DNA from 2 places in the Mesorhizobium sp. CO1-1-7 genome. Region 2 is predicted to be linked to the other one. Evidence: riboswitches for the same ligand, from Rfam matches in the RefSeq annotation. Region 2 holds a riboswitch; the other holds the start of a gene.
What was found. A riboswitch is a leader RNA that binds a small molecule or an ion and turns the genes downstream of it on or off. The one in region 2 is predicted to bind S-adenosylmethionine.
Positions count from the first base shown of each region.

Region 1: it holds a riboswitch for S-adenosylmethionine, as region 2 does, so the genes downstream of both, metX (homoserine O-acetyltransferase MetX) here and LB516_RS01335 (O-succinylhomoserine sulfhydrylase) in region 2, are expected to answer to the same signal.

Region 1 is NZ_JAIUHA010000008.1:104,928-116,247, forward strand. Features, by position in the region: gene LB516_RS18750 (aldo/keto reductase) at 1-719, opposite strand, end outside; gene LB516_RS18755 (gamma-glutamylcyclotransferase) at 847-1,368, opposite strand; gene LB516_RS18760 (DUF2125 domain-containing protein) at 1,504-2,502, shown strand; gene LB516_RS18765 (sugar kinase) at 2,506-3,438, shown strand; gene LB516_RS18770 (prephenate/arogenate dehydrogenase family protein) at 3,435-4,370, opposite strand; gene hisC (histidinol-phosphate transaminase) at 4,394-5,503, opposite strand; SAM riboswitch at 5,641-5,718, shown strand; gene metX (homoserine O-acetyltransferase MetX) at 5,836-7,005, shown strand; gene metW (methionine biosynthesis protein MetW) at 7,127-7,741, shown strand; gene LB516_RS18790 (glycosyltransferase family 2 protein) at 8,025-8,960, shown strand; gene LB516_RS18795 (ABC transporter ATP-binding protein/permease) at 9,084-10,907, opposite strand; gene LB516_RS18800 (class I SAM-dependent methyltransferase) at 11,045-11,320, opposite strand, start outside.
Region 2 is NZ_JAIUHA010000001.1:288,811-300,130, forward strand. Features, by position in the region: gene LB516_RS01295 (Stf0 family sulfotransferase) at 1-194, opposite strand, end outside; gene LB516_RS01300 (hypothetical protein) at 558-824, shown strand; gene LB516_RS01305 (LysR family transcriptional regulator) at 910-1,899, opposite strand; gene chvE (multiple monosaccharide ABC transporter substrate-binding protein) at 2,191-3,261, shown strand; gene mmsA (multiple monosaccharide ABC transporter ATP-binding protein) at 3,424-4,956, shown strand; gene mmsB (multiple monosaccharide ABC transporter permease) at 4,953-6,245, shown strand; gene araD1 (AraD1 family protein) at 6,448-7,440, shown strand; gene LB516_RS01330 (2'-deoxycytidine 5'-triphosphate deaminase) at 7,581-8,675, opposite strand; SAM riboswitch at 8,834-8,911, shown strand; gene LB516_RS01335 (O-succinylhomoserine sulfhydrylase) at 8,968-10,158, shown strand; gene LB516_RS01340 (ceramide glucosyltransferase) at 10,189-11,320, opposite strand, start outside.

The DNA.
Region 1 (11,320 bases), on a different contig from region 2:
TCTTTCACCCCGCCGCCGCGCTCGCTTTGGCCGAGATCGGCCTCGCTGCGGTACTTGCCGCTGAGAAAGCCCTTGGCCAGGCTGAAATAGGTGATGACGCCGATATCCTCCGCCACGCAGAGATCGCGCAGCGGGCCATCGAAGGAGGAGCGGTCATAGAGATTGTATTCCGGCTGCAGCACCTCGTAGCGCGGCAGGCCGCGCAGGCTTGCCACGTCAAGTGCCGCGCGCAACTGGCCGGCGTCGAGGTTGGAACAGCCGGCATAGCGGATCTTGCCCTTGGCGAGCAGTTTCTCATAGGCGCCGAGGGTTTCCTCATAGGGCGTGGTCGGATCCGGCCAGTGCGACAGGTAAAGGTCGATGAATTCGGTCTGCAGCCGCTTCAGCGATGCATCGACAGCCTTTTCGATATAGGCGGCCGACAGGTCCTTGTGGCCCTGCCCCATGTCCGAGCCGACCTTGGTGACCACCACGACCTTGTCGCGATTGCCACGATCCTTCATCCATTTGCCGATGATGGTTTCCGATTCACCGCCCTTGTTGCCGGGAACCCAGCGCGAATAGGCGTCGGCCGTGTCGATGGCATTGAGGCCAGCCCCGACAAAGCGATCGAGCAGATCGAAAGAAGTCTTCTCGTCGGCGGTCCAGCCGAAGACATTGCCACCCAGAACCAGCGGCGCGATGGAAAGGTCGGTGCGACCGAGACGGCGTTTCTGCAAGACGGATCTCCGTGATGATTGATTGGGACCGGACGGATGCCGCCCGCTGGCTGGGTTCGGAGCCTAACCTAGGTCTTGCCGCATCGAGGTCAAAGGCCTGGCCACCCTTTTCCGCGGAGCCAGCGCTTCACAAAGTCGCTATCCGGTGCGCCACATCCTCCAGCCAGTGGTCGCGAATCTCGAGCGCTTCCAGATGCTTCAGCGTGCTCAGCACATAATCCTCGTTGTCACCGGATCGGCCGACCGCGCCGCGCACCACGGCCGCCGCCTCCGCCGCGTCCAGCGCGCCCGCATATTGCTCATGCTTGCGGTCGACGACGTAGGCCACGGCTTCCACCGTGCCACCGCCGTCGAGGCGAACCTTGAGCGTCCGCTCGAGATAGACGCTGGTGACGAGTTCGCGCTCGCGCAGATAGGCAATGACCTCGTCGCGCAATTCGCCAGGGACGCGGTACGCAAGGCCGACGCAGGAGCCGCCATGGTCGAGGCCAAGCACCAGTCCGGGCCGCTGGCGCGTGCCGCGATGCACGAAGGAATAGACGCAGAGCGAGCGGCGATAGCCATGCAGGCGGGCGCGTCGTGTCTCGACATGAGCGAAACCCGGTCGCCAGATCAGCGAACCGTAGCCGAACACCCAAAAATCGCCCATATCACCGCGCCTGATTGCAAAAAGAATGGCAGCACCGCACCGGTAACCGGTGTTTTTTCCATCCGTCTCTGTCTACCTAGTGTTCGGAACCTGAGAATCCGTCCACACCATCCATGCGTTAATGAGAGCCAAAGCATGACGTCAAGTGACGAACGCCAACCGGGTAACCGTCGCCGCCTCTGGTGGCTTGCCGCGTTCATCCTCGTGCTGTTCGCCATTTACAGCGCCGGCTGGTTCTATCTGGCCAACAGGGTCCGGTCCGAGGCCGACAAGGCGGTTGCCACGCTCAACAAGAGCGGCATCGGGGCCGGTTGCGCCAACCTCCAGGTCGGTGGCTATCCACTGAGCTTTGCCGTCTCTTGCGACAACCTCGCCTACGAGGACGACGCCAAGAGCATTGCTGCCTCGGCCGGCTCCTTCAACGCCGTCGCCCAGATCGTCCAGCCCTTGTCGCCTGTTGCCAATCTACGCGGCCCACTCCGGACCTCCGTCCCCGGCATGATGCCGCTCTGGATCGACTGGGACAATCTGCAGGCCAACGTCAAATTGTGGTACCCGCTGCCCCGGCGTGTAGCGCTGCAGGCCGAGGGCCTGTCGGGCCAGACCGACCCGGCCGACGACACCGATCCGGTGGAACTGTTCAGTGCCGGCAAGGCGTCAGGCCAATTGCAGCCCAACAACGGCGATCTCGATTATGTCGGCAGCTTTGGCGATCTCGAGATCGATGCCGACGCGATCGGCGGGCGGGTGTTGCCGGCGCTCGATGCCAGCGGCGACGTGACACTGAAGAACGGCGTGGCGCTGATCGGCACGCAGGTGAAAAGCCTGCGCGGCCAGCGGATCGAAATCCGCAACCTCGATCTGTCGTCCGGCACGGCGCGCGTCACCGTTTCCGGGCCGCTGTCGGTCGATGCCGAGGGTCTCGTCGACGCCGACCTGATGATCAGGATCAAGGATCCCAAGGCGGTGGCATCTATTCTTGCCGGCGCCATACCCGAGCAGAAGAATGCGATCGAGCAGGGTTTTGGCGCCCTGGCGCTGCTTGGCAGCGAACCGTCCATGCCGCTGAAAGTGGTCAAGGGCAAGGCTTCCCTCGGCTTCATTCCGCTGGGCAAGATCAAACCGGTCAACTAACGGATGGCGGGGCCGGCAAAGCTGCTGAGCGTCGGCGCACTGACGCTTGACACCATTCTTCGTGTCGAATCACTGCCCACGCATCAGGGAAAATTCATCGCCTCGGACGGCATCCAGATCGCCTCGGGCATGGCCACGAGCGCGGCCTGCGCCGCGCATCGCCTGGGTGCCGAGGTGTCGCTATGGGCTAGCGCCGGCGACGATCCGGTCGGCGATCTGCTGATTGCCGGGATAGAGGCCGAGGGCGTCGATTGCAGCCATGTACGCCGCGTCAGCGGCGCCCGCTCGGCACTGGCCTCGATCCTGGTCGATGCGCATGGCGAGCGGATCATCGTGCCTTTCTACGACGCGCGCGCGCAGGCCGATCCCGAGGTTTTGCCGTTCACCGACATAACGGCATTCGACACCGTACTGGCCGACGTGCGCTGGCCGGGCGCCGCGGCGCTTGCCCTTAAGACGGCGCGGGCCGCCGGCCGCCCAGCCATACTCGATGCCGATACCGCGCCCCTGGCGGTGCTGGAACGATTATTGCCGCTGGCCTCGCACATCGTCGCCTCGGAGCCGGCGGTCCGCATCATATGCGGCCACGCGCTGGATCTGGAGACCGCCTGCATCGATTTGGCGTCCCGCACCGATGCGTTCGTCGCGGTCACCGGCGGCGCGGCGGGTACCTGGTGGTTCGACCGAAGCGCCGGATCATCCCGCCATGTCGAGGCACCGAGGGTCAAGGCGGTCGACACGCTGGCCGCCGGCGATGTCTTTCATGGCGCCTTTGCCGTCGGGCTGGCGGAAGCCATGGCGGTCGAGCACGCACTGCGCTTTGCCAGCGCGGCCGCCGCGCTCAAGTGCCTGCGCTTCGGCGGCCGGCTGGGCGCGCCGGATCGGGCGGAGACGCTCGCCATGATGGCAACGGCCTGGCCGGTTGAAATCACCTAGCTCTTTGCCGGATGCTCGACCGCCTGGCGGCCAAAATCGGGCGCGTCGATATCCTGGCCCGCCTCGATGATCGAGCGGCGCACGGCGCGGGTGCGGGTGAACAGGTCGAAGAGCTTGTCGCCGTCGCCCCAGCGGATGGCGCGCTGCAGGAACGCCAGGTCTTCCGAGAACCGCGCCAACATTTCCAGGATGGCATCCTTGTTGTGCAGGCACACGTCCCGCCACATGGTCGGATCGGAGGCAGCCAGACGCGTGAAATCGCGAAAACCGGAGGCGGAATATTTGATCACTTCCGTCTTGGTCACCGATTCCAGATCGTCGGCGGTGCCGACGATGTTGTAGGCGATGATGTGCGGCAGATGCGAGACGATGGCCAGCGTCATGTCGTGATGCTGCGGGTCCATCGTGTCGATGTTGGCGCCGCAGCGGCGCCAGAATTCCGACAGCCGTTCCAGCGCTTCCGGATCGGTGCCCGGCACCGGCGTGAAGATGCACCAGCGGTTGTCGAACAGGTCGGCAAACCCGGCATCCGGGCCGGATTTTTCGGTGCCCGCCAGCGGATGGCCAGGAATGAAATGGACGCCTTCAGGCACATGCGGCTGCATCTGCGCGATGACCGAGGCCTTGGTCGAGCCGACATCGGTGAGGATCGCCCCCTTTTTCAGCGCCGGCGCGATTTCCTCCGCTACAGCGCCGGATGAGCCGACCGGCACCGAGACAACGACCAGATCGGCATCACGCACCGCGTCCCCGGCATCGGTGGTGTAGGAATCGCCGAGACCCAGTTCCTCGGCTCGCTTGAGCGTTGCCGCACTGCGCGTCGAGATGGCGACATGGCGAGCCAAGCCCTCGCGTCGGATGACGCGGGCCAGAGACGAGCCGATCAGGCCGATGCCGACCAGCGCGATCTTTTCGAACATCGGTGATGCCATGGTGTTCCAGCTCTTCAGACGTTCTAGCTTTTCAGGAATGTGGTGAGCGCGGCGACAACGCCGCGATTGGCCTCTTCAGTGCCAACGGTCATGCGAAGCGCGTTGGGAAAGCCGTAACCTGAAACGCGCCGCAGAATATAGCCGCGCGCGCTCAGATAATCGTCAGCCGCCGCCGCGGAATGCTTCTGATCGTCGGGAAAATGAATGAGCAGGAAATTGCCGACGCTCGGCGTCACGCGCAGCCCAAGTCTAGTCATTTCGCCGCTCAGCCAGGTAAGCCAGGTCTCGTTATGCGCCACGCTACGCTCGACATGGGCACGGTCGCGGATCGCGGCGATGCCGGCCTCGATCGCTGTCGCATTGACGTTGAAGGGGCCGCGTACACGATTGATGGCGTCGACGATATGCAGGGGACCATACATCCAGCCGATGCGCGCGCCGCCGAGCCCGATCTTGGAGAAGGTGCGGGTCATCACCACGTTCTCGGCGCTGCCGGCCAGCTCGATGCCGGCTTCGTAATCGTTGCGGCGGACATATTCGGCGTAGGCCGCGTCGAGCACCAGCAGCACGTTTCCCGGCAGTCCGGCATGAAGGCGGCGCACCTCCTGGAACGGCACATAGGTGCCGGTCGGGTTGTTGGGATTGGCCAGGAACACGATTTTCGTGCGCGGCGTGACGGCCGCCAGCATCGCGTCGATGTCGGCGCGCTCGTCGGTCTCCTTGACCACGACCGGGGTGGCGCCTGCCGACTGGATGTAGATCTTGTAGACCATGAAAGCGTGTTCGGTGAACATAGCCTCGTCACCGGGCGCGAGATAGGTCTGCGCCAACAGGCCGAGGATTTCGTCCGACCCGTTGGAGCAGATGATGTTTTGCGCGTTGAGGCCATGCACCTCGGCGATAGCCTCGCGCAACCGCCTGGCGCTGCCGTCGGGATAGATGTCGAGTTTGCCAGCGACCTCGCGCGCGGCCTCGATCGCCTTCGGCGAAGGCCCAAGCGGATTCTCATTCGACGACAGCTTGTAGACCTTGGCGACACCGGCGGGCGCCGAGCTTTTGCCGGGCACATAGGCCTCTATGTCCATGATGCCCGCGCGCGGAGTTGGACGTGCCTGATCCGGTGTCTGGTTCATATCTTGCAAAATCCATCGAAAACGCCTCCATCCGGAGGCCGCTGCGGAAATACAAGCCATGGCACGCAATGTCGAGAGTGGCAGTGGTGCCAGCCGCCGCCATTGACGGCGAGGCAGGCGGGTTCTAGAAAGACGATTGACAGTTCCGTGGTGATTTGGCCGGTCGGCTTGCAGCCACGTTAAACAATTCGCTAAAGGGCCGTTTGCGTGACGTAACCGGCTTTGCGAAGGCAATGCCGGTTTTTTGTTGTCCGCGACCGGCCGGACGGACGCATCGGCGGCGGAGATCGGCAGCGATTTCCACGAGCGCACGGTGCAGCAAGAGAGACGTGATGGCCGCTCTGCGTGCAGGAAAGACCAACAACGAGGCCGACCAACCGTCGAGCCCGGTGTTGCGGTTCGGGCCCGACAAGCCGCTCAAGCTGGATGCGGGTACGTTGCTGTCGCCGTTCCAGATCGCTTACCAGACCTATGGCACGCTGAACGATGCCCGCTCCAATGCCATCCTCGTCTGCCATGCGCTGACCGGCGACCAGCATGTCGCCAGCACCAATCCGGTAACCGGCAAGCCCGGTTGGTGGGAAGTGCTGATCGGACCGGGCAGGATCATCGATACCAGCCGTTTCTTCGTCATCTGCTCCAATGTCATCGGCGGCTGCCTGGGTTCCACCGGTCCGGCCTCTACCAACCCGGCCACGGGTAAAGCCTATGGCCTCGACCTGCCGGTCATCACCATCCGCGACATGGTGCGCGCGCAGCAGATGCTGATCGACCATTTCGGCATCGAGAAACTGTTCTGCGTGCTCGGCGGCTCGATGGGCGGCATGCAGGTTCTGGAATGGGCGTCGAGCTATCCCGAGCGCGTGTTCTCGGCGCTGCCGATCGCCACCGGGGCGCGCCATTCGTCACAGAACATCGCCTTCCACGAAGTCGGGAGGCAGGCCGTGATGGCGGATCCGGACTGGCATGGCGGCAAATATTTCGAACACGGCAAGCGCCCGGAGAAAGGGCTGGCGGTGGCGCGCATGGCCGCCCACATCACCTATCTGTCCGAAGCCGCCCTGCACCGCAAATTCGGACGCAATTTGCAGGACCGCGAAGCGCTGACCTTCGGCTTCGATGCCGACTTCCAGATCGAGAGCTATCTGCGCCACCAGGGCATGACCTTCGTCGACCGCTTCGATGCCAACTCCTATCTCTACATGACGCGGTCGATGGATTATTTCGACCTCGCCGCCGACCATGGCGGCCGGCTGGCCGACGCCTTCGCCGGCACGAAAACCCGTTTTTGCTTGGTGTCCTTCACATCGGACTGGCTGTTCCCGACCGAAGAGAGCCGCTCCATCGTCCACGCACTCAACGCCGCCGGCGCCTCGGTATCCTTCGTCGAAATCGAGACCGATCGCGGCCACGACGCCTTCCTGCTCGACGAGCCGGAACTGTTTGCCGCCATCAACGGCTTCATCGGCTCGGCCGCGCGCGCCAGGGGGCTCAGCGCATGACCCCGAAAAGTTGCAGACGTTTCGGATCAAGGTCATGCGCCAAACAGAACGGCGAAGCCATGACCCCGAAAAGTTGCAGACGTTTCGGACCAAGGCCATGCGCCGTCCACGAGGCGAAGCCATGAGCGTCAACGGCAGCCAACGCGTCGACCTCGAGGTCGTCGCCAACCTCATCCCGCCGCAATCGCGTGTGCTCGACGTCGGCTCGGGCGACGGCTCATTGCTCGAATTGCTGCAGGACACCAAGCAGGTCGACGGTCGCGGACTCGAGCTGTCGCAGCGTGGCGTCAACGAATGCGTGGCGCGCGGTCTCAGTGTCATCCAGGGCGACGCCGACACCGATCTCGAATTCTATCCCGACAAGGGCTTTGACTTCGTTGTCCTGTCGCAGACCCTGCAGGCCACCCGCAACCCGAAGCTGGTGCTCGACGAGCTGCTCAGGATCGGCAACCGGGCGATCGTGTCTTTCCCCAATTTCGGTCACTGGCGGGTGCGCCTGTCGCTGTTCGTCAAGGGCCGCATGCCTGTGACCAGTGACCTGCCCTATTCCTGGTACGACACGCCCAACATCCACTTCTGCACGATCCGAGACTTCGTCAATTTGTGCGAAGAGCTTGGCGCGACAGTGGAGAAGGCGACCGCGCTCGACGCCAACGGCCAGAAGATCGGCCTGTCGATGCCATGGTGGTTCTGGAATTTCTTTGGCCAACAAGCAGTGTTCCTGCTGAAGCGATAATGAAATGGGCGACGCCCGCAGGCGCGACTGCCAATCCTTGAGGGTGGCCGCGCGTCTTTCAGCAGGTGCGAAAGTGTTGCAGTTGAAGCGCCATGAGCTGGAATTCATCATGCCTGGTCGGTCGAACGACGGCACGACGGGGTGACATGGCAGGTTGTTTTTTGTAGCGTCGCACCGAATCCGATGAGGCCCATCCAGGGGGAAGTCCGATCCATTTAGCCATCCCGATGATCAAAGGACCTGGCGCGAAGGGTGTTTACGCGCTGGAGGCGACCGACGTGATATGATCGGGAAGACCGAACAGGCGCCCCTCGTCACGGTGATCACGCCCACTCACAACCGGCGCGAAACAGTGCTCCGCGCCGTCGAAAGCGTGCTTTCCCAGAGCATGCCGCGATTTGAACATATCGTCGTCGACGATGGTTCGACGGACGGGACCGAGGCGGCGCTCGCCCGCATCCATGACCCCCGGCTGATCTATGTCGGCGCGAAGTGGCGCGGCGCCAATGCCGCCAGGAATGCCGGCATCGAGCTAGCCCGGGCGCCCGTGGTGACTTTTCTTGATTCGGACGATCTCTTCCTGCCGCACCGGCTCGAACGGACGCTGGCATGGTTCGACGACAATCCAGCGCTCGAAGTCCTGCTCTCCTCATATGTCTCGGTGAAGGGTGGCCGCGGCACCGCCTGCGTCAACCGCGGCGCTTTCCTGAACCCGCCAATGCTGGAGCGGGCGGTGGTCGCGCAGACGGCCTTCATAGCCGGATCGGCGATAACAGCCAGACGCGAGGCTTTGCTGGCCATCGGCGGCTATGACAGCGACATTCCCCGGATGCAGGACCGCGAGCTTCTGCTGCGCTTCGCACAGCGCTTCGGCGCGCAATTATCGGAAGATATCGACTGGACGAAGCACAATTCGCAGAATTCGATTTCAGGCCGCAGGGACGGCTATGTCGAAGCCTACGCGATCCTGATGAGTAAGCATCCGCACATCGCTCGCTCCTACCCCCATGTCCCTCCCTTTATGATCACGCGGCAGATCATCGCCGATATTCTCCGGGGGCGAATACCACAGGCATTTGCGGGATACATGGCCAACCGCTCGTCTGACGCGCTTGGTTATTCATTGCCGGAACTGATCAACGGTTATCTCCACGGCCGCCGCTGGCGGCGCGACCTCTACGATGAAGTTCGTGGCAAGTTTGGAATTCCACCGGCCTGACCGGCGACAGCTCAGCGATCGAGCACGGCGCGTTGCAGGGCGCATTCCTTCTCGTCCGGCAGCGAGATGGAGACCGCCAGGGCCTTGGCGGCCAGGCAACGGGCCGCAACGGGGGAAAAACTGCTACTTCCTGTGGTGGAGGCTTGCCGCGGCTGGCGGCGGCTCGATGGCACCCGCCCTGACGTGGGCAGGTTTCAGCGCGGGCGCGTCGGAATCCTTAACGATCGTCAGGGAACGCGGGAAGAACTGATTGTTGTGCTGGCCGCGACCGATGTTGATGATCGCGGCGCCGGGCAGGCGCTTCTCCAGCAGCGACAGCACGCGCCGCAGCGAGGGTCCGTCGAACGCATCCATGGCTTCGTCGATGATCACCCATTTTGGCTGTCGCAAGGCGAGCCTGGCCACGCCCAGCAATCGCTGTTCGTCATCGCCCAACTCATGGTCCCAGCGTCCGACGCGGTCGAGCGACGACGACAGCCGTCCAAGACCGACCTCGGCAAGCACCGCTGAAATGTCTGCGTCGTTCGCCGGCGCATGCCCGTTCGGGTGATTGAGGACCTCGCGCAGCGTGCCGGCCGGCAAATAGGGCACACGCGGCACGAAGATGATGGTTTCCCCCGCCGGCAGGCCGATCCGCCCGCTGCCCCACGGCCACAGCCCGGCAATGGCGCGGAAGAACAGCGTCTTGCCGGCGCCCGGTTCACCGGTGATCATGACGCGCTCGCCGGCATGGATTTCGACATGCTGGTCGGCGAGCTTGGTGCATCCGTCCGGCGATGCCACCTGAAGCTTCTCGAACGTCAGGTTGCCATTGGCGTTGTCGGCGAATTCGATGCGCTTCTCCTTGTCGTGCAGCACATCGGTTTCATCGAGCGCGATGCGGAAGTCGGCGACACGCATCAGCGTGGCGCGCCAGTCGGCAATGCTGCCGATGTTGTTGATGAACCAACGCAGGGAGGAGTGGACCTGGTTGAAGGCCCCGACCGCCATCATCAGCCCGCCAAAGCTGATATCCCCCGAGAAATAGACCGGCGAGGCGACCAGGATCGGCGCCACGACCGTGATCCAGCCATAGGTATCGGTTACCCAGGACAGATTGATCTGGGCGGTGTAGATGCGCCGCATGGCGCCCAGCACCGTGCCGAGGTCGAGTTGCAGCCGTCGCTTGGCGTCATCCTCCCCACGGTACAGCGCGATGGCATCGACATTCTCGTTGACGCGCACCATCGAGGAGCGCAGTTCCGCTTCGCGCGTATAGCGGTCGCTGTTGAGGCTGATGAGCGGCCGCCCGACCAGCCAGCTCAGCCACGAGGCGGTACCGGCATAGAGGAACGCGGCCCAAACCATGTAGCCCGGTATCGCCAGCGACCAGCCGTTGACGTGGAAGACGAAGCCCGAAGACAGTTCCCACAGCACACCGACAAAGGACACGAGCAGGATGAACGACTGCAGCAGGCCGACACCAAGATCGGTCGACAGGTCCGAGAGATGCGCGGCATCCTGTTGCATGCGCTGGTCGGGATTGACGCCGATGGCGCCGGCATTGGCCAGCCGGAAGGCGCGCGCCGGCCGCATCCATTGGTCGATCAGGTCCAGCGTCAGCGCCTCGCGCAACTTCAGCCGGATCATCTGGTTGAGCCAGGTCTGGCCGATATTGAGCACCAGCAGTCCGCCGGCGATCATGGCAAAGACCATCAGCTGATGCAGGAAGGCCGCCATGTCGCGGCGCGCGAGGGCATCGTAGAACGGCTGGTTCCAGCGGTTGAGCAAGACCTGGCCGATCGACGTCGCGATAATGACGCCCATGATGCCGAGCGACGTCCACAGCAACCACTTGCGAACCGGTGATCCGATCAGCGCCCGCTTGATCGTCACCACCTGATCGCGCAGGCTGCTGGCGACGGCGACCGACTGAATGGTGGCCTGATTGTCCAATTGATCAGCCATGGCCGAGGTCCTTGCGTTCAGTAGCGAAGCTGAAACCGGATGAAGGGAGCCGACGGCGGCAGCCCCTCAACCACTCCGCGAGCCCAGCACGACAGATAGGTCGGAAAGACGCGGCGCGATGCAAGTTTCCATCGCGATCACGAAGGTGTCACTTGCCGGGGCGATGCCACACCCCTTGCCTCGGCCCGCCGGCCGAGCCGTGTCGCGCCATGCGGCGACAGCACCGGCACGAAGACGCGGCGGGACGCACGCTGGGCCACCGGCACGCCTTGATAGAGCCGTTTCTGCGCTTCGACGACAATGACGCCGGAAAAGATCGGCCACAGCCTCCGGCCGGCGCGCTCCAGCACATTGTGGAAGCGCATCATGAAACGCCGCCGCGATGGCGGGAAGAACAGCGCATCCGACCAGGC
Region 2 (11,320 bases):
GCGAACGTGCCGTTTGCGGTTCCGCCGCGATCGATCACGGCGGACATCAGGTCATCGAAGGATTTCGGCTTGCACCCCAGATTGGCCGTATCGAGCCACTCGGCCGACTTGCCCAACAATCCCGTGCTGTTCGTGAGACTGCCAAGCCATTCGGAGCCGCTGCGGGCTTCGGTCAGTATGGCGACGCCCTTCATGCGTGCCGCTTCTCCGCGGCACGCATGATCTTGATTGCAGAATGCCGTTCTTCTTGGTGGTCCCTCGGCATGGTCAAAGCTCCGCTTTAAACAGGCTTCAACGGACAAAGGCTCATATGGTTCCGCCGATTCGGCGGCAGCTAGGCAAAAGTGCGAGTCCCAAACACGTTACAGTTGGGTAATCAACGCCGGACTTGAAGAGACTGAACACAGGTGCCGGCCACCTGCGGTGGCCGGCTTAGCGTCAGCAAGAAGAGATTACAGCCATACGCGGAGCCAGACGCGCTCGCGCCAGCAGCGGGTACGGCGGCGGCCATGGCGCCAGTAGCTGCGGCAAACTCGTCTCCAGCCGCGGCGACGCCCGTGGCGACGACGCCAGTAGCCATCGTGGCCATGATGGCGGCGAAAATGCCAGTCGCGATGCGAGACCTGCTCTACCTCGACCGCTTCATCCCCTTCGAAGACAGCCGGATCCGGCTTGTCCAGTTCATCGAGAATTCCGTTTCCCTGGGGAACACCGGCTACCGCGCGGCCGGGTCCGGCCACGCTCGCAAACGCCGCTGCCCCCGCGAGGCCAAGCATTCCAGTAAGAAACAACCGACGTTCCATAAAAACCTCCCGAGTTGTTAATCGTCGACACCTCGTTTCCTCGCCCGCAACGGGCTCCAGCGCGCATGCCGAACGGTTTGAACGCGCGGCAGCGGTTCTCGTTCCATCACCCCACTTCGCGCAGGATGAAATCATGCAGCATTTTGGCAGCCGGCGACAGTACGCGATTCCTGACGGTGATCAGGCTGTAAGGCCTGACCTCGATGTCGAATTCGGTTTGGACGACATCAATGGCGCCGGCAAGCCCGTCCGGGTTCTGGATGAACTTCGCCACCTGCACCGAGACCGGCGCGATGGCATCGGATTGCGCGACCATGACCAGCGTGAGCAGCAGCGAACTGGTGTTCAAGATCCGGTCCGGCAGCGCGATGTTGCGGTTCAGGAAGTTGCTCTCCATCGCCTGACGCAAGGGCGAACCGCCCGACTGGAAGACCCAGTCATAGGCAGCGGTGTCTTCCAGCCGCACCACATTGCCTCCGGCGAGCGGGTGGCCGCGGCGCACGATCAGGCAGGCCTTCTCGACGCCGATCACACGGGATTCGAACAGTCGTGGATTGAGGTCGTCGGGAATGCGGGCGATGATGAAGTCGTGGCGCGAGCCGATCAGCTCGCGGGCGAGCACGTTCGACGTCTCGACCTGCATGGTGATCTCGATGCGCGGGTAGATGCGGCGGATTTCACGGATCGCCGGCACCGCCAATTCGATCGCCGGCGCGGTCACGGCGCCGAGGAACACCGAACCGCCCTTGCCGGCCTTGAGCTCGGCAATCTCGCGGTCGGCTTCGCGCATCTCGAGCAGGATCGAGCGGGCCCGCCTGGCAAGCGCCTGGCCATAGGGAGTGAGGGTCACTCCGCGCGGCAGCCGTTCGCACAGCTTCACGTCGAGCACCGCCTCCATCTCGGCAATCATGCGCGAAGCGGCCGGCTGGGAGATGTTCATGACCTGGGCCGCGGCGCTCACCCGTCCGTGATCGTCGAGGGCGGCGATCATGCGCATGTGGCGCAAGCTCAAACCACTGCGCAGGAGTGTCTCACCGTCTCCCGGGAGCTTCTCGTAAGTTACTGGAATCGCATCGGGATCGCGCAATGCCGCCATGATCTCCAGCTTTCTCGCCGATTGCTTTCCGGATGCTAGATCATACCGGTTTCGATATAGCAACCACCAAAGATCGCATTTGACAGTTATGGCAAAGGGACCCACCCTTCGCGCGTTCCGGGACGCAAGGGTCGGTGGCGATCAAAATCGTATCGATTGAAACTGCGTCGCGGAGCCGATTGGGAGGATACCGGAGATCGATAATGCCGACAGCGGCGCGTTTGCGCTCCTGTCTGGCTGCGCGGCCCGCGAAGCCCCGAGGTGTCGCGTCCATCAACCAGGGAGAGTAATGTGAAGATTATCAAGACGCTGGCCGCCGTGGCGGCCCTTGGCATCGCTGCCATGACCTATCAGGCGCACGCGGCCGACAAGGGTCTTGTCGGCGTGCTGATGCCGACCAAGACCTCGCAACGCTGGATCAATGACGGCGACGCCGTCAAATCCCAGCTCGAGGCGCTCGGCTACACTGTCGACCTGCAATACGCGCAGGACGACATCCCCAACCAGCTCAGCCAGCTGGAAAACGAAATCACCAAGGGTCCGAAGGCGCTGATCATCGCCTCGATCGACGGCACCACCCTGTCGGATGCGCTGCAGAAGGCCAACGACGCGGGCGTCGTCGTCGTCGCTTATGACCGCCTGATCAAGAAGACCAAGAATGTCGACTATTACACCACCTTCGACAATTTCGGCGTCGGCGTGATCCAGGCAAATTCCCTGGTCAAGGGCCTCAAGGAGCGTTTCCCGAACACCAAGCCGTGGAACGTCGAACTGTTCGGCGGCTCGCCCGACGACAACAACGCCTTCTTCTTCTACAATGGCGCGATCTCCGTCCTGCAGCCGCTGATCGACGACGGCTCGATCAAGATCAAGTCCGGCCAGACCGGCATGGACAAGGTCGGCACGCTGCGCTGGCTCGCCGCCACCGCCCAGGCGCGCATGGACAACCTTCTGTCGGCCAACTACTCGGACGGCAGCCGCGTCGATGGCGTTCTGTCACCCTATGACGGCCTGTCGCGCGGCATCACCGCCTCGCTGCGCGCTGTCGGTTACGGCACCGACGCACAGCCCTGGCCGATCGTGACCGGTCAGGACGCCGAGACCGCCTCGGTCAAGCTGATCATCTCGGGCGAGCAGTACTCGACCGTGTTCAAGGACACCCGCGAACTGGCCAAGGCCACGGTGCAGCTGGTCGACAAGGTGCTCTCCGGCGGCAAGCCGGAAGGCCTCGACGAAAAGACCTACAACAACGACGTCAAGGTGGTTCCCTCGATCCTGCTGACGCCGCATGAGGTCGACAAGTCGAACTACCAGGCCCTGGTCGTCGACTCCGGCTACATCAAGGCCGAAGACCTGAAGTAATCCCGGTTACAAAGGCAGGGGTCCTGCGCGACGCAGGGCCCCTTTTCGTTCACAAGCGGCCCCGGTATTGTCTCTGCCGGCCTAGAGCCATTCCCGGAAATTGCGCAGCGGTTTTCCGTCAGGAATCGCCTAAGAAAGAAAGTCTAGGAGGAGCTTGCCCTGATGACCTCGACGATTTTGGAGATGCGCGACATCACCAAGACGTTCCCCGGCGTGAAGGCGCTGTCGAACGTCAACCTCCACGTCGAGGAAGGCGAAATCCATGCCGTGGTCGGCGAGAACGGCGCCGGAAAATCGACACTGATGAAGGTGCTTTCGGGCGTCTATCCCTCCGGCACCTATGATGGCCAGATCATCTTTCAGGGCCAGGAATGCCAGTTCAAAGGCATTCATGACAGCGAACACAAGGGCATCGTCATCATCCACCAGGAGCTCGCGCTGGTGCCGATGCTGTCGATCGCCGAGAACATTTTCCTCGGCAACGAGCAAGCCAGATACGGCGTCATCGACTGGGACGCCAACGAGGCGCGCACGGCCGAGCTTTTGAAGAAAGTCGGGCTCAAGGAAGACCCCAAGACGCTGATCACCCATATCGGCGTCGGCAAGCAGCAGCTGGTCGAGATCGCCAAGGCGCTCAGCAAGGAAGTGAAGCTGCTGATCCTCGACGAGCCGACAGCATCGCTCAGCGAGAAGGACAGCCAGGCGCTGCTCGATCTATTGCTCGAGTTCAAGCGGCAGGGCATGACCTCGATCCTGATTTCCCACAAGCTCAACGAGGTGAACCGCGTCGCCGACAAGGTGACGGTGATCCGCGACGGGCGCACGATCGAGACATTGCCGAGGAAGGACATCAGCGAGGACCGCATCATCACCTCGATGGTCGGCCGATCCCTCGACGATCGCTACCCGCCGCGCGAACCTAGCATCGGCGACGTCATTTTCGAGGTCAAGGACTGGTCCGTCTACCACCCGATCCATGCCGAACGGCAAGTGATCAAGAGCATCGACCTCAAGGTGCGCAAGGGCGAAGTTGTCGGCATAGCGGGACTGATGGGCGCCGGTCGCACCGAATTCGCCATGAGCCTGTTCGGCCGCTCCTATGGCCGGCGCATCAGCGGCGAGGTGCTGCTCAACGGCAAGCCCGTGGACCTTTCCACAGTGGGCAAGGCCGTGCAGAACGGCATCGCCTATGTCACCGAGGACCGCAAGACCTACGGGCTGAACCTCATCGACCATATCAAGCACAATGTGACGCTGGCCAACCTCGGCGGCGTTTCCAGTGGCGGCGTGATCGACGATATGCGCGAAATGAGCGTCGCCAACGACTATCGCAAGAAGACCAATATCCGCGCCTCCAGCGTCTATCAGCTGACCGGCAACCTCTCTGGCGGCAACCAGCAGAAGGTGGTGCTGTCGAAATGGCTGTTCGCCGACCCGGAAGTCCTGATCCTCGATGAGCCGACGCGCGGCATCGACGTCGGCGCCAAGTACGAAATCTATACAATCATCGCTCGCCTTGCTGCCGAGGGCAAAGCGATCATCGTCATCTCGTCTGAAATGCCGGAATTGCTCGGCATCACCGACAGAATCTATGTCATGAACGAAGGACGCATCGTCGGCGAGATGGCGGCAAGCGACGCCAGCCAGGAAAAAATCATGCGCGCCATTGTTCGCGGAGAAGGAAAAGCATCATGAGCACAGACAGCGCTCCCGCACCTCAAAGCGGCACCGCCGAGGACGTCAAGCAGGGTCCTCGCGTCGCCGTCTCGGCGCTGACGACGAACCTGCGCGAATACGGCCTGATCATCGCGCTGATCGTCATCATGCTGTTCTTCCAGTACACGACGTCGGGAACGCTGTTCAAACCGGTCAACCTCAGCAACCTGGTGCAGCAGAACTCGTTCATCATCGTGATGGCGCTCGGCATGCTGCTGGTCATCGTCGCCGGCTACATCGATCTCAGCGTAGGATCGGTCGCCGGCTTCATCGGCGCGCTTGCCGCCATGATGATGGTCATCTGGCCGCTCGGCATATTCAGCAATCCGCTCGTTGTCTCGATCGTCTGCCTCATCGTCGGCGGGTTGATCGGTGGCGCGCAAGGATACTGGATCGCCTATCACCGCATACCAAGCTTCATCGTGACGCTCGCCGGCATGCTGATCTTCCGCGGCATCTGCCAGGCGCTGCTTGGCGGCGGCTCCTCGGTCGGCCCGCTTCCCGACAGTTTCAAGGCGCTGAGTTCCGGTTTCATCCCCGATGTCATCGGTCCGCTGACCCTGATCCCGCCGACGGTGAACGCGGCCGGCAAGACCGTTTTGGGCAGTGGCCTGACGCTTCACATGACGACAGTCGTGCTGGGCCTGATCGCGGTGCTCGCCTACGCCTATTTCGGCTTCAGGACGCGACGCAAGCGCGAACTCCACGGTTATGAGGCCGAGCCTTTCACCCTGTTCGTCATCAAGACCCTGGTCGGCAGCGCGCTGGCGCTCTTCCTGATCTTCCAGTTCGCGACCTATCGGGGCCTGCCGATCGTGCTCCTGGTGATGGGCGTGCTGATCTCGCTGTTCGTCTTCGTCACCAAGCGCATGACCATCGGCCGCCGCATCTACGCCATGGGAGGCAACGCCAAGGCGGCGCAACTGTCGGGCATCAACACCGAAAGGCTGACGCTCTGGGTGTTCGTCAATATGGGCGTTCTGTCGGCGCTCGGCGGGCTGATCATCGCCGCACGTCTCGGCCAGGCCGTGCCGGCGGCCGGCCTCGGCAGCGAGCTCGACGTGATCGCGGCCGTCTTCATCGGCGGCGCCTCGGCGATGGGCGGCGTCGGCCAGGTCATCGGCGCGGTGGTCGGCGGCTTCATCATGGGCGTGATGAACAACGGCATGTCGATCATGGGCGTCAATGTCGACTGGCAGCAGGTGGTCAAGGGCCTGGTGCTGCTCGGGGCCGTGATCTTCGACGTCTACAACAAGAACAAGGCTTGAGGGCTGGGGCGAGGACTAGGAGGCATACGGGTTCTAGATCGCGAAGCTGCCGGCAGCCCGTCGGCACCAAGAAGTCCGGGGAAGGACCAGGCTCGCGAACGCAATCCGGACGAAGCGTTTCAACCGTGGCGCGTTTCCGCGCCGCGCCGGTCAGGATTTGCCCATTGGCAGCCGGATACAGATAAATGAGAGAGGACTGATCATGCTGATCTCGCAGATTCTCGACGACGCCGAGACGATCCGTGTCGTTGCCCGCAGCGGCGGGAAGACCCGGATCATCAACGGGGCGCGCAGCGTCTATTCGCTGGCGATGGAGGCTGCCCGCACCGGCGTCGGCCTGGCCGCCCTGATCGAACGCAAGGGGCTTGGCGAGACGATCGATCTCGACGCCGCCTACAAAAGGGGGCGCCTGCTGTCGCCGATCAATCACCCCGACCCGGCGCATCTGCACCTGACCGGCACCGGGCTGACGCATCTGGGGTCGGCGGCGACGCGCGATTCCATGCACAAGAAGCTCAGCACCGACGGCGAGGAGCAACTTACCGATTCCATGAAGATGTTCCGCATGGGACTGGAAGGCGGCAAGCCCGCGAAAGGCCAGGTCGGCGTGCAGCCGGAATGGTTCTACAAGGGCAACGGGACCATGGCGGTCGCGCCTGGCGCGGCGCTCATGTCGCCGGCCTTTGCCAAGGATGCCGGCGAGGAACCCGAGGTCGCCGGGATCTATGTCATCGGCGATGACGGGGCGCCGTTCCGCGTCGGCTTCACCTTGTCGAACGAATTCTCGGACCATGTGACCGAGCGCGTGAACTATCTCTTCCTCGCCCACTCCAAGCTGCGCAATGCCTCCTTCGGCCCGGAGATCCTGATCGGAGACCTGCCTTCGGACATCCGCGGCACGTCGCGCATCCTGCGCGACGGCAAGGCATTGTGGGAAAAGCCCTTCCTGTCGGGTGAAACGAACATGTCCCACACCATCGCCAATCTCGAACACCACCACTTCAAATATTCGGCCTTCCGCCAGCCTGGCGACGTGCATGTGCATATGTTCGGCACCGCGACGCTATCCTTCGCCGACGGCATCAAGACGGAAGCCGGCGACGTGTTCGAGATCGAGGCCGGGGATTTCGGACTGCCGCTGCGCAACCCGCTCGAGATCGAAAAGCCGGTGAAGGTGTCGGTGAAGGCGCTTTGAAGCCATGAGCGCGTGATTCCCTCTCGTGGGGAATGGCTGGCAAGCCAGAGCGGGGCGCTGTCCCGCCGATCTAGCAATAGGTTTCCGTCACGTCCCTGCCGGGCATCTCTCCCACAAGAGCGAGGTCGGCAGCTTCAACCTTAGCGCACGGCGCGGAAATGCTTTGACAGCTTCAGGCCCTGCGCCTGGTAGTTCGAGCCGAGATCGGTGCCGTAGAGCGCCTGCGGTCGCTTCAGCATATGCTCGTAGACCAGCCGGCCGACGATCTGGCCGTGGTCGAGAATGAACGGCACTTCGTGGCTGCGTACTTCGAGCACCGCCCGGCTGCCGGTGCCGCCGGCCGCCGAATGGCCGAAACCCGGATCGAAAAAGCCGGCATAGTGGACGCGAAACTCGCCGACCAGCGGATCGAACGGCGTCATCTCGGCGGCGTAGAGCGGCGGCACATGCACCGCCTCCTGGCTGACGAGGATGTAGAACTCGTCGGGATCGAGCACCAGTTCGCCGGCGCGGCTCTTGTGGATCGGCTCCCAGAAGTCGAGGACATCCTGCGCGGCGCGCTTGTCGACATCGACGAGGCCGGTGTGGTGCTTGCCGCGATAGCCGACCAACCCATCCTTGTCGCCATTGAGGTCGATCGACAGCGCGATGCCGCCGCCGGAAATGTTCGGCGGCTCCGTGGCGACCAGCATCTCGGCACGATGCAGCTCATGCAACTCGGCTTCCGAAAGCAGCGCGTTGCCGGTGCGAAAGCGGATTTGAGACAGGCGCGAACCCGTGCGCGCGATGATCGGAAAGGTGCGCGGGCTGACCTCGAGATAGAGCGGACCGTTGTAGCCGGCGGCGATCTTATCGAACTCGTGGCCCCGATCGGTCATGACGCGGGTGAAGATGTCGAGCCGCCCGGTCGAGCTCTTGGGATTGGCCGAGGCCGAAATGTCAGCCGGCAGGGCCAGACTTTCGAGCAGCGGCACAATATAGACGCAGCCGGTTTCGAGGACCGCGCCTTCGGTCAGACTGATCTCGTGCAGTTGCAGCCGATCGAGCTTTTCCGACACCTTGTGGTTGGGACCGGGCAGGAACGAGGCGCGAACCCGCCAGGCCCTTTCGCCCAATCTGAGATCAAGGCTTGCCGGCTGGATCTGGTCGGCATCGAGCGCGCGCGGCGACTTCAGCGCGCCGGACCGGAACAGCGCCGAAATGTCCTGATCGGGAAGAATGCCTGTCTGCCGCAAAGTCTGGCTCCGCCCCAAGACTGGTCTCTTTCGTTGCAGGTTCTTGTTTGTTGCAGGTTCTTGCCGCAAAACCGCCGGGCACTTCTGCGGAACCTGCCTTGGTACAAACGTCTTAATGAAGCCGGCAATTGACGCAAGCGTGGCGCGGGTCTAAAGGGTCGTTATCCCGTGGTGATTTGGCCGGTCGGCTTGCAGCCACGTTAAACAAGTCGCTAAAGGACCGTCGGGCCGCAAGGCCGTATGGACCGGTTGCGACTTTCGCGGCCGGTTTTTTTGTGTCTGGAACAAAGCGATGAGCACCAAGAAGCGCAACTGGAAACCTCAGACGGCACTCGTGCATGGCGGAACCCTGCGTTCCGGCTTCGGCGAAACCTCCGAGGCGATGTACCTGACCCAGGGTTATGTCTATCAGACGGCGCAGGCCGCCGAGGCCCGCTTCAAGGGCGAAGAGCCTGGTTTCATCTATTCGCGCTACGCCAACCCGACCGTCGACATGTTCGAAAAGCGCATGTGCGCGCTTGAAGGCGCCGAAGACGCGCGCGCCACGGCGTCGGGCATGGCGGCGGTGACGGCTGCCCTTCTGTGCAGCGTCAAGGCCGGCGACCACATCGTGGCCGCGCGCGCGCTGTTCGGCTCCTGCCGCTGGGTGGTCGAGACGCTGGCGCCGCGCTATGGCATCGAGGCAACCTTGGTCGACGGCACCGAGATCGCCAATTGGGAAAAGGCGGTCAGGCCGAACACCAAGCTGTTCTTCCTGGAAAGTCCGACCAACCCGACGCTCGAGGTCGTCGACATCGCCGCCGTCGCCTCGCTTGCCAATTCGATCGGCGCGCGGCTGGTCGTCGACAATGTTTTTGCCACGCCGCTGCAACAGAAGCCGTTGCAGCTTGGTGCGCACATCGTCGTCTACTCGGCCACCAAGCACATTGACGGCCAGGGCCGCTGCCTGGGCGGCGTCATCCTGTCGGACAAGAAGTGGATTGACGAGAACCTGCACGACTATTTCCGCCACACCGGTCCCAGCCTGTCGCCGTTCAACGCCTGGACGCTGCTGAAGGGCCTGGAAACCTTGCCGCTGCGCGTGCGCCAGCAGACCGAGAGCGCCGGCAGGATCGCCGACTTCCTGGCCGGGCAGCCGCAGATCGCCCGCGTCATCTATCCCGGCCGTGCCGACCACCCGCAGGCCGATATCGTCAAGAAGCAGATGTCGGGTGGCTCGACGCTGATCTGCCTCGACGTCAAGGGCGGCAAGCCGGCGGCCTTCGCCCTGCAGAACGCCCTCGACATCGTGCTGATCTCGAACAATCTCGGCGACGCCAAGAGCCTGATCACCCATCCGGCGACGACCACCCACAAGAACCTCAGCGACGAGGCCCGCGCCGAACTCGGCATCGGGCCCGGTACGCTCAGGCTGTCGGTCGGCCTGGAGGATACGGACGACCTGCTGGAAGATATCGCGCAAGCCTTGAAGGCCGCCAAATAGGTTTCGTCCAGGCAGCGTCGTCAGCAGCGATCAAGCGCTCGATGGCGTCTCCTCCAGTTCCGCCGTCTTGGTGCGGATGGTCATGGCGTTGCCGCGCCAATCGACGGCGCCGCCGAGCCAGCCGCGCGCCCAGATGGCCGGGAGCATGACGTCCCGCGCGACCGTCGCCGCGATCATGCGCGTCGAGACGTGCCAACCCTTGGCCAGGGCCAGAGCGCATTCCGGAAGATAGAACGCCGCCAGCACGGCAATCGCGGTCGCCCAGAGACTAATGCCGGCGCTCGCCGCGGCAATCAGCGCAAGAACCAGCGGGACCGCCGCACCAGTCAGGATCTCGGGCGCGAAGAACAGCGGGAAAGTGACGCGGCGCAGGCGCGCCCAGCGGGCCTGGCGCGACCAGATCTCGCCAAACGTGCGCTGGCCGAGCGGCTGCTCGAAGGGGGCGGCAACGAGGTTGACACGCAGGCCGAGGCCGTTCACCAGCTTGGTTGCGGCGGCGTCCTCGGCGATCTCGGCGGCCAGCGCGCGTATGCCGCCATTGGCGTCCAGCATCGGCTTGTTCCACAGCATGCTCTTGCCCTGCGCGAAGCCGAGGCCGAGCGCCGCGCCGGCATACTGCCAGCGGGCCTGCAATGTGTTGAGGAAGGCGCATTCGACATCGGCCCAGAAACCATCTGGCCTGGAGCCGATCGGCGTCGAGCAGACAAGGCCGGTACCGTGCTGCCACGCCGCCATCATGTGCTCGACATAGTCCCTCGGCATCAGAACGTTGGAATCGGCAAGAATGATCCAGTCGTGGCGCGCCGCTTCCCAGCCTTTGACGCAATTGTTGAGCTTTGGATTGGCACTGACACGGTCGTCGCCGATCAACAGCCGGGCCGGCACCTGCGGAAACCGGGCAATCGCCCTGTTTATCAGTTTGACCACCGGGTCGTCGGCATGGGCGACGCAGAAGATCAGTTCGTAGCGTGGCCAGTCGAGCGCGAAGGCGCGTTCCAGCGTCTCATGTGTGAATGGCTCGGCGCCGCGCGACGGGACGACAATCGACACCGCCGGCGATCTGCCCGCCGGCGGGGCGATCGTGGTGCGCCGTTTCAGCTGTGAAGCGGCAAGCAGGATGCTGGCAGCGTTTGAGAGGATGAGTGCGGTCGAAAGCGAGGCG